3 regions of the Trinickia sp. HAY1-2D genome follow, and region 3 is predicted to be linked to each of the others. Evidence: predicted binding sites of a transcription regulator. Region 3 holds the regulator's gene; each other region holds the start of a gene.
What was found. Region 3 encodes HrcA, which represses chaperone genes, less so after heat shock. Its sites were predicted from a motif close to TTAGCACTCNNNNNNNNNGAGTGCTAA; they were not measured.
Positions count from the first base shown of each region.

Region 1 (4,225 bases), 190 kb from region 3:
CTCCATCTTTTCGGGCGCGATGCGGCACTTACCTAGGCGCTGCACCACGCGATTTTTCATTGTTTCAGCACGTCAGCGCCGTGTCGATCGCGCCGACATCGGCAGCCCCAAACTCGGGCACAGACTACCAAGCCGACAGATGAACGAATCAAATCGCAGGCAGCAGGCTACAGAGAACGACAATTACCTTGGCCGGTCGCATTGACTCAGGTTTTTTGTTACCGAGCTAGGCTCGTTGCCTCAAGTACTTTGCTACTTGTTAGACGGCTGATGGGTGCGACGTCGTCGTTCTGAGGCGCAGTTGCATTGCGGCGCGCGTCGACTGGCCGTTACGGACGGCGGGCGGATTTAGCGATGCGACGACGCTACAAGCAGGCGCCAACGGATTGGGCCCAGATTGGGCTCGTGCTGATGGTGATTCTGGGGTGGCAGAGAATGGCCATGGGCCGATACCGCCTCGATGCCACAGCCCGCGCATTTGTATATGCCGGAGAACGGCGCGGTTGCACCGGGATGATGAAGTGTGTCGAACGCGTCGTTGTTGACGTGTGACAGCTGATTCCCGTATTTGTATTGCGCCATGACGTCACCGGCTCGGTTACACCGCAAAGTTTTGATTGAGTTCAGCAACATCGGGTGTCGGCAACGCCAAAGGCGTGTCCCCTTCCGGTGAGTATAAATCGCGGTACATCAGGACGGTACGAGGCGCGTCGTCCTGTGCGCCGCGCTGTGGACGTTTCTTGCTCACCGTCGACTGACGCACTTTGTTGTGCGCGGCGGCTTTAAACCCATTGCGTTCATAGAACTGGATCGTGCGCGGATTGTTGTCCGCATCGACCGTCAGTAAGCGCACCGATACGCTGTTGCCGTAGGCAATCGCCTCGATCGCTCGGGTCAGCTCGCGTCCGATTCCGGCCGATTGCAGGTCCGATCGCACTGCGAGCTTGGTGATCTTGATTGCGGGGAAATACTTGATCGAACACTCGAACGGCAGTCCCAGCTCGAACGCCTCCGATAAATTCAACGGAAGCCCATCGGCGGACAGACTGAAAAATCCCACAGGGATCACGTCGTCCTGGGCGTAGGCGACGACCGTTTCAGTCAGGCCGTGCATGGAATAGTCGCGAGCGCTTTCTGTCAGGAACGAATCCAGGCCTTGATTGCCGCACACGAAACCCGCGAGCTGTGCGGAGGTCAGGTCACAGATGTTGCGGAGCGCAAGCTGCGCGAGAGTCGGCACCGACGAGCGTTAACCGCGACGCACACCGTGCGGCAGCGGTGCCGCGAACGCTTTTTGGAGATCCGCAGCATATCGACGCAATTGTTCGCGGCGTTCGTCCGTCAGAGTGACGGACGTGACGCTACGGACGAGCGCGCGACTATCGCGGCGCGTCAATCTGCGGGTGGACTGAATGATGGGTTTGGCTGCCATGTTGCTACTTCAGATTACATAATCACATCGCGCAACCGCCAGTTTTGCGGCACCTGCGCACATTATCGGAAGCGATACCGAGAACTTAAGAGCGATCCGCGAAAAGGTCAACCGCAAACGTACATTCTGCACAGCGGGCGTTGCGGTAAAAGATTCCGATCGAAAACCAGGCCGCGATTTTCGCACGACCTTTTGGGTCGAAGCGATTAGAACACACGAATGATACATGGTTCACTTAACGGACGCAGCAGCGCCGAATGGCCGCGGCCACCGACGTCCAACGCGTCGGCGGCGGCCTACATGGCCGGTGTCCTACCTCTGATTTGCAACGATTCTCACTTCCTCGTCCGGCCCTCCTTGAAATCGGGGCAACCCGTCCATATAATTAGCACTCGCTGCACGTGAGTGCTAACAAGTTCCGTCCGGGTCGCTGGGCGGCCTACCAAGCTAAGCGTTCTTCAGTCTCAATCAGAGAGGAGTGTTGTATGAACCTTCGTCCTTTGCACGATCGCGTCATCGTGAAGCGTCTGGATCAAGAAACCAAGACCGCCTCGGGCATCGTGATCCCCGACGCTGCGGCCGAAAAGCCGGACCAGGGTGAAGTGCTCGCGATCGGGCCGGGCAAGCGCAATGACAAGGGTGACCAGATCTCGCTCGACGTCAAGGTCGGCGATCGCGTGCTGTTCGGCAAGTACGCAGGCCAAACCGTGAAGGTCGACGGCCAGGAACTGCTCGTCATGCGCGAAGAAGACATCATGGCGGTCGTTCAGAAGTAATCACGCTTCCGATCCATATCCACTGAGATTTCAAGGAGTTAGAAGATGGCAGCTAAAGACGTCGTATTCGGCGACAGCGCACGCGCCAAGATGGTCGAAGGCGTGAACATTCTCGCCAATGCGGTGAAGGTCACGCTGGGCCCCAAGGGCCGTAACGTCGTGCTCGAGCGCAGCTTCGGCGGCCCGACGGTGACCAAGGACGGTGTCTCGGTCGCGAAGGAAATCGAGCTCGAAGACAAGCTCCAGAACATGGGCGCGCAGATGGTCAAGGAAGTCGCTTCCAAGACCAGCGACAACGCCGGTGACGGCACGACGACGGCCACGGTGCTGGCTCAGTCGATCGTCCGCGAAGGTATGAAGTATGTCGCGTCGGGCATGAACCCGATGGACCTGAAGCGCGGCATCGACAAAGCGGTGATCGCCGCCGTCGAAGAGCTGAAGAAGATCAGCAAGCCGTGCACGACGAACAAGGAAATCGCCCAGGTCGGTTCGATTTCGGCCAACAGCGACACCTCGATCGGCGAGCGCATCGCCGAGGCAATGGACAAGGTCGGTAAGGAAGGCGTCATCACCGTCGAAGACGGCAAGTCGCTCGCCGACGAACTCGAAGTCGTCGAAGGTATGCAGTTCGACCGCGGCTACCTGTCCCCGTACTTCATCAACAACCCCGACAAGCAAGTCGCCGTGCTCGAGAGCCCGTTCGTGCTGTTGCACGACAAGAAGATCTCGAACATCCGCGATCTGCTGCCGGTGCTCGAGCAAGTCGCGAAGGCTGGCCGTCCGCTGCTGATCATCGCCGAGGACGTCGAAGGCGAAGCACTCGCCACGCTGGTCGTGAACAACATCCGCGGCATCCTGAAGACCGTTGCGGTCAAGGCGCCGGGCTTCGGCGATCGTCGCAAGGCGATGCTCGAAGACATCGCGATCCTCACGGGCGGCCAGGTGATCGCCGAGGAAACGGGTCTTTCGCTCGAAAAGGCCTCGTTGCAAGAGCTCGGTCAAGCGAAGCGCATCGAAGTTGCGAAGGAAAACACGACGATCATCGACGGTGCGGGCGACGGCGCCAACATCGAAGCACGTGTGAAGCAGATCCGCACGCAAATCGAAGAAGCCACTTCGGACTACGATCGCGAAAAGCTGCAAGAGCGTGTGGCGAAGCTGGCCGGCGGCGTGGCAGTGATCAAGGTCGGCGCTGCAACCGAAGTCGAAATGAAGGAAAAGAAGGCACGTGTCGAAGACGCGCTGCACGCTACGCGCGCGGCCGTTGAAGAAGGTATCGTGCCCGGCGGCGGTGTGGCGCTGATCCGCGCTCGCGCGGCGATCGCCAGCGTCAAGGGCGAAAACGCCGACCAGGACGCAGGTATCAAGATCGTGCTGCGCGCGATGGAAGAGCCGCTGCGTCAGATCGTGTCGAACGGTGGCGAAGAAGCCAGCGTCGTCGTGGCGGCCGTTGCCAATGGCAAGGGCAACTACGGCTACAACGCAGCCACGGGCGAGTACGGCGATCTGGTCGAGGCAGGCGTGGTCGATCCGACGAAGGTGACGCGCACGGCGCTGCAAAACGCCGCTTCGGTTGCCGGCCTCCTCCTGACGACGGACGCGGCTGTTGCCGAGTTGCCGAAGAAGGACTCGCCGATGCCTGGCGGCATGCCCGGCGGTATGGGCGGCATGGGCATGGACATGTAAGTCTCGCGCAACAGCGAGCAGCATGAAGGGCGCGCCTCACGGCGCGTCCGTCCAGACGAAACCCCGCAGCGATGCGGGGTTTTTTTGTTTGTGCCGCAGCCAGATCCATTGGCCGTTTGGCGGATTTCCACGCACCGCACTTTGCGGGAGCATGAGCCTTTCCACTCACATTGGAGAAGGCCATGTTTCATTGCCGGACAAGCCCTGCGCTTGCGCTCTGCGTCCCCTTGCGCTTCGCCAAAACGGCGTCCGAATATTGTAGTTGTCAATTGACAACCTCGTCGTTTCCCCCTATCCTGGGGCTCGTATGACTCGTCCGGTGCATCCGAAG
Region 1 is NZ_JBPGWX010000002.1:916,632-920,856, forward strand. It holds gene ACR9ZC_RS11160 (GNAT family N-acetyltransferase) at 599-1,240, opposite strand; gene groES (co-chaperone GroES) at 1,918-2,208, shown strand; gene groL (chaperonin GroEL) at 2,254-3,894, shown strand; gene ACR9ZC_RS11175 (hypothetical protein) at 4,202-4,225, shown strand, end outside.
Region 1: groES (co-chaperone GroES) is a predicted target of HrcA. The motif match lies at 1,818-1,844, and genes of this name have one in related genera.

Region 2 (4,225 bases), 3.2 Mb from region 3:
GTTGTCGACCAAAGGCTGGCTCGCGATTCCGATCGGACTCGTCTACGCGGCGGTCTACTACGGGCTGTTCCGGTTCTTCATCCGCAAGTTCAACATGGCCACACCGGGCCGCGAACCCGCGACGACCGACGCCCAGATCGAATCGTTCGGGGCTGGCGGTTATGTCGCGCCGACGGCGGGCGCCGCGGCGCCGCGTGCCGTGCGCTACATCGCTGCGCTCGGCGGTGCTTCGAACCTGACGCTCGTCGACGCCTGCACCACGCGCCTGCGTCTTTCAGTGGTCGATGCCGAAAAAATTTCGGAGCCGCAGTTGAAGGCCATCGGCGCACGCGGCGTACTCAAGCGCGATGCGCGCAACGTGCAGGTCGTCATCGGGCCGGAAGCCGACATGATCGCCGACGAAATCCGCGCGGCCATGGCAGGTCCGGCAGGGCAGGCCGCGCCGGCCGCTGCCGGCGCCGAGCAAGGACCGAGCGGACCGCTCGATCCCGATCCGATGCGCTGGCTCGCCGTGTTCGGCGGTGCGACGAACGTCGCGGCACTCGATGCCGTGGCGGCCACGCGGTTGCGCGTAGTCGTACGCGATCCGGGCGCAGTCGACCGCCAGCGGCTCGGCGAGCTCGATGTTGCCTGGGTATCGGCCGATACGTTCCACATCGTCTGCGGCACTGCGGCCCAGCGCTACGCCAAGCAACTGGCCACGCGCCTCCCGCCGGCCGCGGGCGTTTCGCCACAGCCCGTCTGAGGTCGATGCGCGCCTGAACTCGCTTCAGGCAATGCAAAAGAGCGGCCAGGGTGACCTGATGCCGCTCTTTCTTTTGGTCCGCCGAACGGGCGGGCCGACGAAACTCAAGCGTACGCGGCCAGGGCGTTGCGCATCTTTTTCATCGCACTCGCTTCGATCTGACGAATGCGCTCGGCCGATACACCGAACTCGGCGGCGAGTTCATGCAGCGTCGAGCCTCCCGATCCGTCATCGTCGACGTTGAGCCACCGCGCTTCGATGATGCGGCGACTGCGTGCGTCGAGCGATTCGAGCGCTTCGGCGATGCCGTCCGTTTGCAGCTTGTCGCGTTGACGGGCGGCCAGCACGGCCGTCGGCTCGCTGTGCGCGTCCGCCAGATAGGCGATCGGCGCGTACGATTCCTCGCCGTCTTCGACGTGCCCTTCGAGCGCGATGTCGCCACCGGAGAGCCGCGTTTCCATCTCGGTGACTTCCTCGCGTTTGACGTTCAGTTCTTTCGCGAGGCCTTCGATCTCGTCGGGCGAGAACGCTTGCAGCCCTTGCTTGTGGCTGCGCAGATTGAAGAACAGCTTGCGTTGAGCCTTCGTCGTCGCGACTTTCACCATGCGCCAGTTGCGCAGGATGTATTCGTGGATCTCCGCTTTGATCCAGTGGATCGCGTACGACACAAGGCGCACGTTTTGCTCGGGATCGAACCGTTTGACCGCCTTCATCAGCCCGATGTTGCCTTCCTGGATGAGATCCGCATGGGGCAGACCGTAGCCGAGATAATTGCGTGCGATCGATACGACGAGACGCAGGTGCGACAGCACGAGCTGACGCGCGGCATCGAGGTTGTTGTGCAGGCGATATTCAGTGGCGAACCGGCGCTCTTGCTCCGCCGTCAGCATCGGAATGCGGTTGACAGCCTGGATGTAGGCGTCGATGTTGCCCAACTGGCCGGGCAGCATCGACGTTGGCGCGAGCGTCAGAGCACCTGCCGAAGCGGCCATGGCGGACGCCGGGGCGAGAGGGCTCGGAAGGGTCATTGCGTTGCTCACGTAGGAAACTCCTTGAAATCGGACTACCGCTCAGTCACAAGTACGACTCCGGGGGATATTAGCACTCCCGGAAGCCGAGTGCTAAGTGTTGGAGTCTCAAATGGCGCCGGAAGTTCCGCGAAGCTATCGATTCCGTTGAGTCGATAGGCAATTCTACTCTATTGGTCGCAAGCCGGCCGCGAAGGGGGACGCGAGCAGGAATTGGGGTTGAATCGAACTGAAGCATCCCCTTTTTCCGAGATTGTGTATTGCGCGAGACGATACGACGCGCGGAAAAACCATACCGTAAGATAGACGCGCTTCGGGCCGCATGGCGCGTGGTAGTGGCCCGATCATCAACGAGCCCCTTCGGAGTATGCGAATGAAAAAGAAGAACCGGATCCGGCAACGTCCCTTGAGCGTTTTCGTCATAGCGGCACTGGCGGCGGCCACCATGCTTGCCGCGGCACCGGGCCTCGCGCGGGCCGATACTTTCGGCGTGCAGCTCGGAGGAGGATTTGGCGAGCACGATGTCAACAAGCTCGACCTGGGCCTCGTCTGGGACCCGGGCATCAATTGGTGGGAAATGGGCGGCTGGCATTTTTCTCTCGTCGGCGAAGCCCATGTGGACTATTGGCACCCGGGCAACGGAACGTCGCGTCATGACGTCTACACGTTCGGTGTACAGCCCATGGTCCGCTTCATCAAAAGCGCTGGCGCCGTTCGCCCATTCATCGAGGCGGGCGCGGGTGTGCGCGGGGTCTCACGTGTGACGATCAAGGATGGTTACTCGATGGGCACGGCCTTTCAGTTCACCGAGATCGTCGGCGTCGGCGCGCAATTCGGCGGCCACCAGCAGTACCAGGCCGGCTTTCGATTTCAACATGTCTCGAATGCCGGTATCAAAGAGCCGAATCCTGGTATAAATTTCAGCCAGCTATATCTGCAATACAACTTCTGACGCGAATGTCCCGTGCGGCATTCGGGTGCATGGGAGCTGAGCGATGGCGGCAAAGATGATCGAAGCGATTCGCGTACTCGAGCGGGACCGGTTTCGCGCAATGGTCGACGGCGACGTGCCGATGCTCAACGAGTTGCTGTCCGAGAACGTGAGCTTCGTTCATACCAACGGCAAGCGCGAGACGAAGCAGCAATTCATCGACGCCATCTCCGCGGGCCGACGGCGCTACCGGCAAATCGAAGTGCAATCGCAAGACGTGTTGCCCGTCGGCAGCGAGACGTGTGTTGTGACGGGGCGCGCGTTGATCGAAATGGAAGCGAACAACGGCGCCTTGCTCTATCCGATCGCCTATACGGCCATTCAGGCGCAAGAAGACGGCCAATGGCGTCTCGTGGCGTGGCACGCGACGCGCTGCGCGCTCGAATGACGCGTCGGCGCGCGCGCGTTCCCTTACCGGCAGCGTATTCGTCTCACGCTGCGGCCTGACGCTCGTCGTCGCTCCACTCGAACCTGTTCACCGCGCTGATGAGCGCATCCACCGCGGCCGTCGCGGCATCGGCATGCACGCCGACGCCGAAACGCAGCGGCGCGCTGCCCGCACGACAGCCGACGAACGCGGCCCAGCCGCCGTCGGCCGTGCGTGCAGTCTCGTAGGAGCAGACATCGATCGGGCAGGCGGCCTCGGCGCTGAGCGCGCACGCCACCGCTTCGACGAGTGCATCGCCTTGCGCATGCGCCGGGTCTCCGCCGATACGGGCCACTTCGCGACGCTGCCAGCGCACCGTGGCGGGGTCGGTGCGCGTGGCCGGTCCCCGCACGCCGAGATATTCGCGGGCGAACCGTTCGCAGATCGCTTCGCCCGTGACTTCGACGCCGGATTCGTCGGCGATTTGCTGCACGACATGACTGAATTCGATTTGCAGGCGGCGCGGTGGCGCAAAGCCGAGCCCGCGCTCGAGCAGGAATGTCGAGCCGCCTTTGCCCGATTGGCTGTTCACGCGTATGACCGCATCGTAGCTGCGACCGAGGTCCGCCGGATCGACGGGCAGGTAGGGCACTTCCCAAACCGCCTCGGCCGATCGCCGCGCGAAGCCTTTGCGAATCGCATCCTGGTGCGAGCCGGAGAAGGCTGTGAAGACGAGATCGCCCGCGTAGGGGTGGCGCGGATGGACGGGTATTGCGTTGCAACGCTCCACGACGCGGCGCACCGCGTCGATATCGGAGAAATCGAGGCCCGGATCGATGCCTTGCGTATAAAGGTTCAGCGCGAGCGTCACGAGATCGACGTTGCCCGTGCGCTCGCCGTTGCCGAACAGGCACCCTTCGATGCGCTCGGCTCCCGCGAGCAACGCCAGCTCGGCCGCTGCGACTGCCGTGCCGCGATCGTTGTGCGGATGCACCGAAAGCACGATGCTGTCGCGCCAGGCAAGGTTGCGATCCATCCATTCGATCTGGTCGGCGAACACATTGGGCGTAGCGGCTTCGACCGTGGCCGGAAGA
Region 2 is NZ_JBPGWX010000002.1:3,878,283-3,882,507, reverse strand. It holds gene nagE (N-acetylglucosamine-specific PTS transporter subunit IIBC) at 1-745, shown strand, start outside; gene rpoH (RNA polymerase sigma factor RpoH) at 850-1,785, opposite strand; gene ACR9ZC_RS25085 (acyloxyacyl hydrolase) at 2,147-2,725, shown strand; gene ACR9ZC_RS25080 (nuclear transport factor 2 family protein) at 2,769-3,152, shown strand; gene leuA (2-isopropylmalate synthase) at 3,196-4,225, opposite strand, start outside.
Region 2: rpoH (RNA polymerase sigma factor RpoH) is a predicted target of HrcA. The motif match lies at 1,844-1,870, and genes of this name have one in related genera.

Region 3 (4,225 bases):
GCGCAGTTTCGAGACGATCGAGCCGAGCCGGCCGAGCATGGCATTGTCGGCCTCCGACAGCGCATCGACGGCGCCGCGCACGCCTTCGATCAGATTTGCGGAGTGCGCGAGCCGACGGTGCTCGGCGGAAATTTCTTCCCATTCCCCGGCTTGCGGTGCAAGCTTGTCGAGCTCGGCAAGCTGCCATGCGAGGCGCTCGCGCTCGAGCTGCAGCTCGCGATCGCGCGTTCGAGCGAGCTCGAGCGCATGTTGCGCATCGCGCCAGCTTCGGTGCGCGCTTGCCACCGTGGCGGCAGACGCCGTGAGGCCCGCATGGGTATCGAAAAGCGTGCGTTGCGCATCGGGGCGCATCAATAACTGATGGGCATGCTGCCCGTGGATATCGACGAGCCGTTCGCCGAGCTCGCGTAATTGCGCGAGCGTGGCGGGCGTGCCGTTGATGAACGCGCGTGAACGCCCGTTGGCATCGACGACGCGTCGCAGCATGACCGCGCCGCCCGCTGCGTCGGGCTCGGGCCGCGCGAGCGCCTGGTCGTCGAGCCAGCGTTCGACCTCCGCCGTGGCGCTGAACTCCGCCGTGATATCGGCGCGGCTCGTGCCGGTGCGCACGACGTCGGCGTCGGCGCGCGCGCCTAGCGTCAATGCGAGTGCGTCGATGAGGATCGATTTGCCGGCGCCGGTTTCGCCCGAAAAAACAGTAAAGCCGCGATCGAATTCCAGGTCGAGCGCGGCGACGATGACGAAGTCGCGTATCGAGAGGTGGCGGAGCATGGGAATGGTGATGTTGACGTCGTGTTCTCGTATGGGTTGCCGACGGCCGAGGCCGCTCGGGCGCCGTGGTCCGTCGGCGCGCCTCGTCTAGAGCGGCCCTGTCGCGTTGTCCGGTTCCTCGCCGCCGGACGGATGCTCGTTCCAATGGAGCTTTTGCCGCAGCGTCGCGTAATAGCTATAGCCGACGGGATGCAGAAACGGCACGGTGTGACGCGAGCGCCGCACTTCGATCGTGTCGTTGAGCTCGAGCGCGGTAAACGATTGCATGTCGAAATTCACGTTGACGTCGCGTCCGCCGATGATCTGGATGCCGAGCTTGCATTCGTCCGGCACGACGATCGGGCGATTCGACAGCGCGTGCGGAGCGATCGGCACGAGCACGAGACCGCGCAGCTGCGGATGAAGAATGGGGCCCTGCGAGGACAGCGCATACGCGGTCGAACCCGTCGGCGTGGCGACGATGAGGCCATCCGAGCGCTGGTTGTACATGAAGCGCCCGTCGACGAGCACGCGCAGCTCCGCCATGCCGGAAAAACCGCTGCGGTTGACCACCACATCGTTGAACGCGAGCGCGTGATAGATCGGCTCTCCCGCGCGCATGATGCGCGCTTCGAGCAGCGTCCGCTCCTCGCGCTCGAAGCTGCCCGCGAGCATCTGCGGCACGCGCTGCTGCATCTCGGAGACGGGGATATCGGTGATGAACCCGAGCCGCCCCTGATTGACGCCGATGAGAGGCGTACGATAGGGCGCGAGCTGGCGGCCGATGCCGAGCATCGTGCCGTCGCCGCCCAGCACCACCGCGACATCGGCCCGCGCGCCGATTTCGGCCGGCGTGAGGGACGGATAGCCGCCGATGCCGATATCGCGCGCGGTCTCGGCTTCGAATACGACTTCGAAGCCCCGCTGCGCGATGCAAGCGGCGAGCGCCGCCAGCGGCTCGCCGATGCCGGGCGTGTTGCTGCGCCCGACGAGCGCAACAGTCTTGAACTGGGTCCCAATATTCATGCCGGCATTACACCATAGCTGGGGTCCTAAAAGAACCGTTGTTCCACCCGGTCCCGCAATATTGATTTGTCGCTAGAATGATGACGTGCCGATGAAGGGCGGGCCGCGCGCCGGGACCCGCCGTGCGGCAACCCGAACGCCCCCAGGCGGCCCGGGGACCATCGGCGATTGGCTAAAATTTTGCGTCATGCTAGAACCACGCGCACAAACCTTGTTGAAAACCCTGATCGAACGCTATATCGCGGAAGGTCAGCCGGTCGGCTCGCGCACGTTGTCGCGCTATTCCGGGCTCGAATTGAGTCCGGCGACGATCCGCAACGTGATGTCGGACCTCGAGGAGATGGGGCTCGTGGCCAGTCCGCATACGTCGGCGGGCCGGATCCCGACGCCGCGGGGCTACCGTTTGTTCGTCGATACGATGCTGACGGTCGAATCCGTCGCGGACGAGGAAGCCGTCACACGGGCCGTCAAACGGACGCTGCAGCCCGGCGAGCCGCAAAAAGTCGTCGCGGCGGCGGCCAGCGTGCTGTCGAACCTGTCGCAATTTGCCGGCGTCGTGCTGACGCCGCGCCGCAGCCACGTGTTCAAGCAGGTCGAATTCATGCGGCTGTCCGACAAGCGCATTTTGCTGATCATCGTGACGCCCGAGGGCGATGTCCAAAACCGCATCATGGCGACGCGGCGCGAATATTCCCCCTCGCAACTCACTGAAGCGTCGAATTACATCAATGCGCACTTTGCGGGGCTCTCGTTCGACGAGGTCCGCCGGCGGCTGCGCGAGGAAATCGACGAACTGCGCGGCGACATGACGGCGCTCATGCACGCGGCGGTGACCGCGAGCACGGACGAATCCGACACCGGCGAAACGGTGCTGATCTCGGGCGAGCGCAATCTGCTCGAAGTGGCGGACCTTTCGTCCGACATGGCGCGGCTGCGCAAGCTTTTCGACGTATTCGACCAAAAGACGAGCCTCCTGCAATTGCTGGATGTGTCGAGTCATGCGCAGGGCGTACAGATATTCATCGGTGGCGAATCGAATCTCGTCCCGATCGAGCAAATGAGCGTCGTGACGGCGCCTTACGAGGTCAATGGGACGATCGTCGGCACGCTCGGTGTCATCGGGCCGACGCGCATGGCCTACAGCCGTGTGATCCCGATCGTCGACATCACCGCGCGATTGCTGTCGACCGCGCTCAGTCAGCACTAGACTTTGGCGCGGCGTCGGCACCGGTAGGTCGCCGGCGGGCCATGGGCGAATGATGCACGGTGCGGGCGAGGCCCCGCCATTGGCCGGATGGCCGAATGTCGGGCAGCACGGGCGGCTCGCTATAATGCCCTTCACGTGAACCGAGCTTGTGCCGCGCCGCTCAAGCCTTTCTACGATTGCCCATGCGCTTCGATCTCGAGCTGCCGTCGCAGCCTGCCACGTCTCATCGCGTCGCCGTGCTGCTGATCAATCTCGGCACGCCCGATGCCCCGACGCCACGCGCGGTGCGCCGGTATCTCGCGCAATTCCTGTCGGATCCGCGCGTCGTGGAAATCCCCGCGCTCGTCTGGCAGCCGGTGTTACGCGCATTGATCCTGCCGTTCCGGGGCCGCTCGTCGGCCCGGAAGTACGCGTCCGTCTGGATGCAGGAAGGCTCGCCGTTGCGCGTCTACACCGAAAAGCAGGTCGAAGCGCTGCGTACGCTGCTGCATGCGAACGACTATCCAGTGATTGTCGAGTATGCGATGCGCTACGGCACGCCGGGCATCGGTGCGATGCTCAACCAGTTGAAGCTGGCGGGCGCCGAGCGCGTGTTGTTGATGCCGATGTATCCGCAATATTCGTCGTCGACCACGGCGACCGCGTTCGACGCCGCATTCGCGGCGCTCGGGCGCATGCGCAATCAGCTCGAAATCCGCACCGTGCGGCACTATGCCGATCATCCGGCCTATATCGGCGCGCTGGCCGAGCAGGTGCGGGCGTACTGGGCTGTCCATGGCACCCCGAATTTCGCCTCGGGCGACAAACTGATTCTCAGTTTCCACGGCGTGCCCAAGCGGACGCTCGATCTGGGCGATCCCTACCACGGCCAATGCCAGCAGACGGCGGCAATGCTCACGGCGGCGCTCGGATTGACGGCCACCGAATGCCTCGTCACGTTCCAGTCGCGGTTCGGCCGCGCGCAGTGGCTGCAGCCCTACACCGCGCCGACCCTGCGCGAGCTCGGGGCGGCCGGCGTGCGCCGGGCCGATGTCTTCTGTCCGGGCTTTACGGCCGATTGCCTGGAAACGATCGAGGAAATCGGGATCGAGGTCCGCGACGAATTTCTGCATGCCGGCGGCAAGGAATTTCATCGCATTCCATGTCTGAACGCCGCACCGGCCTGGATTGCCGCGCTGGGCGAAATCGTCGCGCAGCAGCTTCAGGGCTGGCCGGCGCAGGCGCCAGCCGCGGCTGGCGCGC
Region 3 is NZ_JBPGWX010000002.1:725,808-730,032, forward strand. It holds gene recN (DNA repair protein RecN) at 1-771, opposite strand, end outside; gene ACR9ZC_RS10360 (NAD kinase) at 859-1,776, opposite strand; gene hrcA (heat-inducible transcriptional repressor HrcA) at 1,964-2,983, shown strand; gene hemH (ferrochelatase) at 3,166-4,225, shown strand, end outside.